Regions from separate parts of the Paenibacillus macerans genome, predicted to be linked through region 2. Evidence: riboswitches for the same ligand, from Rfam matches in the RefSeq annotation. Region 2 holds a riboswitch; the other holds the start of a gene.
The links. Region 2 has a riboswitch for cyclic di-AMP ahead of DYE26_RS29845 (TrkH family potassium uptake protein). Riboswitches for the same ligand answer to the same signal wherever they lie in the genome.

Region 1: linked by a shared signal. The riboswitch ahead of DYE26_RS06500 (3D domain-containing protein) and the one ahead of DYE26_RS29845 (TrkH family potassium uptake protein) in region 2 are both predicted to bind cyclic di-AMP.

What each region holds. Positions count from the first base shown of each region.
Region 1 covers NZ_UGSI01000001.1:1,411,177-1,415,863, forward strand. Annotated here, with positions in the region: gene DYE26_RS06490 (dihydroorotate dehydrogenase electron transfer subunit) at 1-238, opposite strand, end outside; gene DYE26_RS06495 (polysaccharide deacetylase family protein) at 390-1,220, shown strand; gene DYE26_RS06500 (3D domain-containing protein) at 1,300-1,995, opposite strand; cyclic di-AMP (ydaO/yuaA leader) riboswitch at 2,001-2,176, opposite strand; gene DYE26_RS06505 (transposase) at 2,650-3,564, opposite strand; gene DYE26_RS06510 (amino acid ABC transporter ATP-binding protein) at 4,147-4,687, opposite strand, start outside.
Region 2 covers NZ_UGSI01000002.1:1,469,732-1,474,418, forward strand. Annotated here, with positions in the region: gene DYE26_RS29840 (CPBP family intramembrane glutamic endopeptidase) at 1-613, opposite strand, end outside; cyclic di-AMP (ydaO/yuaA leader) riboswitch at 897-1,066, shown strand; gene DYE26_RS29845 (TrkH family potassium uptake protein) at 1,133-2,476, shown strand; gene DYE26_RS29850 (potassium channel family protein) at 2,500-3,162, shown strand; gene DYE26_RS29855 (cation:proton antiporter) at 3,224-4,471, shown strand; gene DYE26_RS29860 (S-layer homology domain-containing protein) at 4,540-4,687, opposite strand, start outside.

The DNA of each region.
Region 1 (4,687 bases), on a different contig from region 2:
GGAGCGGATCGCCAGGCTTCAGCTGAGAGATCAGGCTGGTTCCTTCCCCGGCAATCCGGTACAAAAATCCGATCCGGTCCTCCGTCAAATCGAAAATGCTGATCGGCCGCGACAGCAATGGATACCGTTCGCCGGCGCGGAGCATATAAAACTGGCCCATTTTCCCGGCAAAGCTGCCTTCCGCCGTCAATAAAAACACGTCATCGGCAACCCGCCTGTTGCTTACCACGATAGCCATCAAATCCACCTCTTCCTTACGTCTGCTTCATCAAAGGATGCAATTTTTCGGGAAGAACGTCTGTGATGTTTTTCATAATTGTGTCTTTATAAATCCCGTTAAAGATGGGCATACCAAATCATAACAGTACCCGGACGAAGGAGGAAAAATGTTGACTACCCTGTTCAGAAACTTCCTGATTTCCGTTTTCATTCTCGCAGTAATCGGGGGCAGCATGCCCGTCGTATCGGTTTCTTCCGAAACGTCCCGCGTTGCGGCTGCTGCGCTGCAGCCCGGCGACAAGGAAGCAAAAGCTCAAGCCGCCCGGGCGGACGCCAAACCGAAGCCGGCCGATTTAAGCGAGCTTCGGCGCAAATATTCCGAAACGTTCAAATTTCGCGGACCTGAGGTCAAGCAAGTGGCGCTGACGTTTGACGACGGGCCGGATCCGAGATTTACACCGCAAATTTTAAACATTTTACAGAAGGAAGGTGTGAAGGCGACCTTTTTTATTGTCGGCAACCGGGCCAAAAAATTCCCTGCCCTGGTAAAACGGATACGCCGGGAAGGCCACCTGATCGGCAATCACTCCTTTGGCCACCCGAATTTCGGAAAACGGTCGCTCAAGCAATTTCAAACGGAAATTTTGCGTACGGAAAAAATCATTCAGCAAACCGCCGGGTACCGGCCCAAGCTGATCCGTCCTCCTTACGGCGAAATCCGGGAGCCGCAAATTAAATGGGCAAAGCAAAACGGCTACACCATCGTCAACTGGAACGTGGATTCGCTGGATTGGAAAGGGCTGAACAAATCCAAGGTCGAAAACAACGTGCTCGGCGCCATAGAGCCCGGTTCGATCGTTCTTTTTCATGCCGGCGGCGGAGTAGGATCCAATTTAAACGGTACGATCCAAGCTTTGCCGGACATTATCCAAACGCTGCGGGACAAAGGTTACCAGTTTGTCGATTTGGCCGAATTGCTAAATACGGCGAAGTATAGATAAAAAAGAAAAGCGCGAGCATCAGACCCAATGGTCTAGCGCTCGCACTTTCTTTACTGGATCTACATATAAGCAAACGAATTTACTTCAACACGTACAGGGTGACATCCTGAAACCCGAACGATTCGACGGATTTGACGCTGCCGGGAATGAAGATGTCGATGCGGTTGCCTTTGATCGCGCCCCCCTGATCGCTGGCCGTGGCCACAAACGCCTGCTTCGGCAAGCCATCATGATTATATCCGGTGACCAGTACCTTCGTTCCCATCGGAATCACGTCCGGGTCGACGGCGATCGTGCCCAGCTTTAACGGGTTTCCGAAATAATCGACCGCGCCCCATTTTCCGTTTTCGTCGGCGGCCGCCGAGTATGCCGATGCTTTCACCTGAATCGTATGGGAATAATTAAACGTTTTGCCCCAGGCTTCGACGACTTTGTCCGATGGCAATACGGTCGGCCCCGACACCGCGTCGGCTTTCATCGTCTTTGCCGCGGGAGCCTGGTTCGATTCCGGCGCCGCTGCTTTCGCTTCGGGAGCCTCCATTTCCGGAATCATCAACTTCAGCCCCTCGTATATATTGCCGGGATCAATCCCCTGATTGGCGTTCATCAATTGCTCCAAGCCGACTCCGTACTTTTTGGCCAACAGATAGAAGGTATCTCCTTCTTCCGTCGTATGTACCGCATCCGCGTGCACAGGTACCGTCTGTAAAACCGCCGCCAAACTTGCGGCTACCAACGTTGTTTTTGCAATCTTCGAGAATAAGAGATTTTTCATGCTGTTCTTCCTCCTTTTATACGCCTGCGGAGTTAGTTGTCGGATTCGGGAAAAAGGATTATCCCCGGCGCCCAATGCGAGCGCTTCACCCCAAGAAAACCGGTCACGTTTCGTTTAACGTTCCGTTATTCGCTGAATCATCCCCCGCACCTGCCGAGGCAGGTTTTGGCTATCTAAATATATCACAATTTTGTAACCAATTGGACAGGAAATAGTATCCAAAACGCGCAAACCCGCATTCTGCCGCTATTATTTATTTATGGAATCATGTAAAAAAAGTAACAACTCATCATGTTGTAACGTACAAACAAGCTTCTAGCCAATCTTGAGGAAAGGGAAGGCCGGTGGGGTGGTCGGCAGATTAACATCCGCTGTCCGGACGGCTTTGCACGATTATCCCGTTTGATCAGGAAGCAGAGAAGAAGATGTGTTGTTCGGGAGAAGCAGATATGCTTGGGAAAAGCAGATATGTTCGAGATCAATAAATCTGTTCATAGATCATTAGCCAGGTTCGGGAAAAGAAGGTTTAGGAGAAGTGAAGTGAAGCAGACCTGACGGGAGAATGGGGCAAGACAACGGAAAAAAAGAAAAAACCGTGATCTTGCTGCAGTCTGAATCCGTTTGTGCAATGTCCGTAGCGTTCAATCATTTCTATCAGGCTGCAGCCGCAAGGGACTGATTCGGTTGGCGTGCGATCAGCCGGCGGTAAGGAATCGCCGGAATTGCCACACACATGCGCAGCAACTTCTGCCGCAGCGTTTCTTCCGCTCCGGGCAGTCCTCCGGACAGGCGCAGCCGGCGGCGTATGGTGTATTCGTTCAGGTACGCCTGCAGATGCTTCAGTCCCAAGGCTCCATACGTACCCTTCAGCGATTCCCACGCCTCTCTCACCACTCTCCGCAAGGGCGCATATAGCCGAAAGGCCTGAGAGAACAACTGCACCGCCGATGTACGGACATCCACATGCCCGCCAATAAACACGGTTAGATCGCGACGGTTTGCCCTCTTTTCGCCTCCCCGCTTATGCGGCACCAGGCGGATTTTGACCTGCTCCGGCTCGCCCGACTCCGTGACCGTGCATCCCGCTACGACCGCCGAGGCGTACGGATGCGAAAGCTGACACCGGGACGGATTACGCCCATACTGATCGCTGTTCACCTTCACGTCTCCGGAGAGCAGCTCCCGGGCATCGAACTCCCCCACGGCATGACGTATTTTGTGCAGCATCGACCAGGCGGTTTTGTAGGTGACCCGGATCACCTTGCTCAGCCGCAGCGCCGAGATGCCGCCCGGGAGCAGGAATAAATCCAGGGCCTCGAACCACTTGAGCAAGGGCAGATGCGTTCCTTCAAAAATCGTGCCGACCAAAGGAGATGTTTGATGCTTGCACTTTCCGCACTCGAACAAAGGGATATGCCGGGAAGACAGACGGCTGCACCGGGTGTAAGCGCAGCGCGGGCAGACGAAGCCGCTTGGCCACTTCATCGCGATCAGCGCCTCCATGCAGTCCTGCTCGCTGTTAAAACGGCTGCTGAATGGTTGAAGTTCCGTTTCCGTATTGACTTCCATATTCGCTCGCCCCCGAATCAAGAATACACGAACATAAATTCCATTTATTTCATTATACCAAACACGTGTTCTCTTATCAAGCCAAAAATCTCACCTGAACCGCCTCATTTTTTCCCCCTTTTTTTGTTTTTTGTTCTCTCTTTTTTGGAACCCTTGCTCTAACCCCCACCCCCTGCTCCCTGCTCCTGAAAGAAGGGGATAATCGTGCAAAGGCAGGCAGCAGGCAGGAACACCAAGGCAGGAACACCAAGACACAAACGCTATAGACAGCCACCTCAGTCCGTCATCCTGGAATCAATAGAGCCAAAGTCATCATTTATTTCTTCAAGCACCGATCTCGATTTTTGAGCTAAAAAACTTCTGAAGTGGCCTTCAGCATTGATCTTTCGACTGGTCTTGAGCTGAGGTAACAGCATTTCATATATAGACGCCTTGAATAGAGAAAACGAGGTCGAGTTTACGAATTAAAAGTGAACTCCTCGAAAGCAGGATTCTGCTAAATTAAGAGGAGTTCACTTGATATCAGAAGAAAAAATATGGTGAAGTGAAATAAAAACATATGAGGATACTAGCTTAAAGGCACTACAGCACTTTGCTTAAAAAATCCTTCGTGCGCTGGTGCTGCGGCGCGCCAAACACCTGCTGCGGCGTCCCCTGCTCGAGAATCACGCCCTGATCCATGAACAGGATGCGGTCGCCGACCTCGCGGGCAAAGCCCATTTCATGGGTGACGATGACCATCGTCATCCCCCGTTCCGCCAGGCTCTTCATCACGTCCAGCACCTCGCCGACCATTTCCGGGTCAAGCGCCGAAGTAGGCTCGTCAAACAGCATGACGTGCGGCTCCATCGCCAGCGCGCGGGCGATCGCGATCCGCTGCTTCTGTCCGCCGGATAGTTGGGCAGGATACGCGTTCCGCTTATCCTCCAGTCCGACCGTCCGCAGCAGTTCAACGGCGATCTTCTCCGCTGAGCTTTTCTCCATTTTTTTCACGCGAACCGGAGCCAACGTAATGTTGTCGATCACCGTTTTGTGCGGGAACAGGTTGAAATGTTGAAACACCATGCCCATTTTCTCCCGGGTTTTGTTGATGTTGTGGCCCTTCCCGGTAATCGATTCGCCT
Region 2 (4,687 bases):
CCTCGCCCGACACGCGCTCAAGGCGGGCTGGGTCAAAGCCGAACGCGGCCAGATAAGGCGCGGCCAGCCGCTCCTTCTCCTCCAGCGTCAAATCGCCCTCCCAGGTGCGCAGCGAGTCTGGCGTTTCGGTACCGTAGTCCAGCATCATCTGCTTTTTCGCATTGCTCGAGGAAACGATTTCCTCGAACCCGACCACTTTGCCGGTGGTCATGTGAACGTCGACGGTCAAAGCGCTAAACACATCGTTTGGTTCGTTGAAACGGACGCGAAATACGTCGTACGGAAATTGCTTGTCATACGTCTTCAGGAAAGGGGCGAGCAAATCCGCCTTCGTTAAATAACCGTACAGATCGGAGCGCGATTCATAGGTAACGAGCGCTTTTTCGGGATGACCGGCCAACTCGATGTTCAGCACCGACTTTGCAAATTCGATAGCTTTCGTTCTGGCCTGCGATTTGGCGATGACGTCATCCGACTGTTCCATCTGCAGCGTGTCGGAAGCGGTTGTCGGAAAAATCTGGACGATGAAGAAAATGACCAACCCGATCAGGGCCATCAGCCAAAGCGTTTTTGTCTTCAGCCTGCGGCTGGACGGTTTCATAGGTGAAAACATTACAAAACTCCTTTAAAATTTTTTGTTCTCAAGTATGATTTTGCGCGAAGTACATCACAGTAAAGATAACATAGTGGAATTTCCAACGCCAGTTGAAGGCAAAAATGATGAAAAGATGCAATAATCCCGTTATACCCTAGCATGGCTCAGATTGGACGGCAAGAAGATCGGGGATTTGCCGTTTCCAGCCCTTTTTCACTGTTTTTAATCAAAATGAACCTTTGTAGTGGAAGCCAATAAGGATTATAATCCATTTGACGAAAACGGAATGAAAACAATTGAAAAAATATTAAGGCCTAATTTCGATTTCGAAAACGGGGGAACCGATTTTTTTGGGGTGAATTTCGCGCGATTGTGGCGGCAGCCGGTATGGCTGCCTTGGTCGGGCGATTAGGGCAACTGTGCATGCCCGAATCCGTCAGCTAACCTCGTAGGCCTCCTGCAACAGGAACCAAACACCGAAAGGCATTGGATTTCCAGTGCTTTTTTCTTTTGTTCTTTTTTCACGACAACAATGGGGTGAATGAATTGTCTTTCAAAAAAATCAGCTTTTCCCCGCCGCAAATTTTGGTGTTGGGTTTTGCGCTCATCATTTTGCTGGGATCGCTGCTGCTGATGCTGCCGATTTCCAGTGCGGCCGGGGAGACGCTGCCGTTCGTCGACGCGCTGTTTACGGCGACTTCGGCGACATGCGTAACGGGACTGGTCGTCGTCGACACCGGGACCTATTTTTCCACGTTTGGCCAAATCGTAATCATGCTGCTGATTCAGGTCGGCGGACTTGGGTTCATGACCATGGCCACCTTGTTTTCGCTCGTGTTGAAACGGAAAATCTCGCTGAAGGACCGGCTGATCCTGCAGGAGGCGATGAACCAGAACACGATGGAGGGGATCGTCCGGCTGATCCGCAAGGTGCTGCTGTATTCGCTGGTCATTGAATCCTGCGCGGCGCTGCTGTTCGCGATTCGCTGGGCGTTTGACATGCCGCTGGGCCGGGCGCTGTACTTCGGCGTTTTTCACGCGGTATCCATGTTCAACAACGCCGGGTTTGACCTGTTTGGCGAATACCGGAGCTTGACGTTGTACGTGGCCGATCCGCTCGTCAACTTCGTGGCGATGTTTCTCATCGTGTCCGGGGGCATCGGGTTTATCGTGCTGTCGGACATCATTGATTTCCGGCGCCGCCGCAAGCTGTCGCTGCATTCCAAGGTGGTGCTGTCGATGACGTCGGCGCTGATCGTGGTCGGGGCCCTGGTCATATTTATATTCGAATTCACCAATCCGCGGACGCTAGCCCCGCTCGGCTGGGGCGGGAAATTTTGGGCCGCGCTGTTCCAGTCGGTGACGCCGCGGACGGCCGGGGCCAACACGGTCGATATCGGCGAGCTGCGGCAGGCTTCGCAATTTTTTATGATCATCCTGATGTTTATCGGGGCTTCGCCCAGCTCGACCGGCGGCGGGATCAAAACGACGACCTTCACCATTCTCGTCGGCGCGGTCATCTCCATGATCCGCGGACAGTCGGACCTCGTCCTGTTCCGCTACCGGATGGCCCAGGAACGTATTTTCAAAGCGGTCACCATCACGATGCTCGCTTTATTTCTTGTGGTGGCCGTCGCCATGGTGCTGTCCACGACCGAGGACGCCAGCTTCCTGAGCATTCTGTTCGAGACGACCTCCGCGTTCGGCACCGTCGGGCTTACGATGGGGCTTACCGGGAAACTAACGGTAATCGGCAAAATCCTCATCAGCTTTACGATGTTCGCCGGAAGACTCGGGCCGCTTACGCTAGCTTATGCGCTTGGACCGAAGAAAGGCAAGGAATTGTACCGCCATCCGGAAGGCAAAATGATTATAGGATAAGATAAGGGGACTTGAGATTAAACATGAAAATGCAGCAGTTTGTAGTCATCGGACTGGGCCGGTTCGGCTCCAGCCTGGCTCTGGAGTTGATGGACCTCGGGTATGAGGTGCTCGGGATCGACCGGGACGAAGAGGTGGTAAACGAATTGAGCGACCAGCTGACGCATGCCGTCGTGGCGGACGCCACGGACGAGGAAGTGCTGAAATCGCTGGGCGTCCGCAACTTCGACTGCGGGATCGTCGCGATCGGTAACGATATTCAGATGAGTATTTTGGCGGCGATTTTGCTCAAGGACTTGGGGATCAAAACCGTGGTCGCCAAGGCGCTCTCCGTCTTGCACGGCCGCGCGCTGCAAAAGCTTGGCGTGGACCGGGTTATTTTTCCGGAACGGGATATGGGCGTCCGCGTGGCGCATCAGCTCGTGACTCCAAATCTGCTGGATTACATCGAATTGTCCAAGGAATACAGCATCGTGGAAATGAACGTTCCCGCTTGCCTTGACCGGAAAAACCTGGGCGACATTAACCCGCGCGCCCGTTTCGGCTGCAGCATCGTGGCCATTCATCGCGACGGAAGCATCCTGGTGGCGCCTACCGCCATGGATCAGCTGCAAGAAGGGGACATTATGGTCATCATCGGATCGAAGAAAAATATCGAAGAGTTCGAGGAAGTCATTAACGAGTAATTATTATCGGGTTATTAAGAAAAAAGAGTTGGTTCACTTTGGATGGTTGGGATGTGGCGGAATGGAATCGGCTGTAACCGAAGCGATACATCATTTTCTGATCTTAATTTTATTCGTTATCAGCGTTGGCGTAGTATCGGGCAAACTGGCGGCATGGCTAAGGCTGCCGGATGTGGCGGTGTTCATCGCCGTCGGGATGCTGCTCGGTCCGGGGCTTGGGCTGATTCATGAACAAAGCGGATCGCTGATCAATCAATTGATATTAACGGTCGGGTCGGCGCTGATTTTGTTTGACGGCGGGCGGAATTTGCGGCTGAGCGGGCTTCGCAACGTATGGATTACGTTATCGCTGCTCAGCGTACCGGGCGTGGTGATTTCGACGATCGTCATGGGCGTGGGTGTTCATTACTTGTTCGGCGTTGATTGGATTTTTGCTTTTTTGGCCGCGGCGGTCATCGCCTCCACCGATCCGGCTTCGATCATTCCGGTATTCAAGCAGGTAAAAATCAAGGAGCGGGTCCGCGAGACGGTGGAGAGCGAATCGGCGTTTAACGACGCTACCGGCTCGATCTTGACGTTTTCGCTGCTGGCCGCGGTGGCCGGCGGCGGGGCGCTGGACGTTGGCGCCATGTCCTGGGAGTTTGTCAAAACCGCGCTCGGCGGAATTCTTGCCGGACTGATTATCTCGGGCATACTGACTTATTTGGCGGGACATGCCCGCCACGGCTATTTTCGCGACTATTCCACAATCGTCATGACGGTCTGCGCGTTATCCTCATACTTGATCGCCGATTTGCTGCATGTCAGCGGGTTTATGGCTACGTTTGTCGCCGGGGTGATCTGGGGAAATGCCGAAACGTTCGGTTTGTCCCTGAAAGACAATCATGTGGAAATGAGCTCTTTCGCTGAAAATATGACGGTTATGATGCGCATGCTGATCTTTGTGCTGCTGGGCAGCCAAGTGAATTTTGCCACGCTCGGGCAATTTTTCTGGCCAAGCCTGGCGGCGGTGCTGATCTTGATGTTTGTGGCCCGCCCGCTGTCGGTGCTGCTGTGCGCCTGGCCCGACCGCAAGGTGAAGTGGACGTGGCGCGAGCTGCTGTTCATGTGCTGGGTGCGCGAAACCGGGGTGATCCCGGCCGCCTTGTCCGGCATGATTGCGGGGATGGGAATCGCTCATTCCAACGTGATTACCGGGCTGGCTTTTATGGCGATTGTGCTGACGATCATCATTCAAGCGAGCACCACCGGCTGGGTCGCCAAAAAACTCGGTTTGGAAGTCAAAGAAACCGCCACCGGAAAGCCGTAAGGCTTGGGTGGCGGTTTTAGTTTTCAATAGTCTAACTTGAAGGCTCTAAATTAGCTCGTCAGATTCAGCTATTCCAAATTCAGCTTATCCAACACCCGCTTGATCATTACCGTCGCTTGAGAGCGTGTTGCGTTCCCCTGAGGCTGGAAGGTATTTGTCGTCACCCCCTGGATAACGCCGGCCTTTACTGTTTTGGCTACAGCTTCTTGATAACGA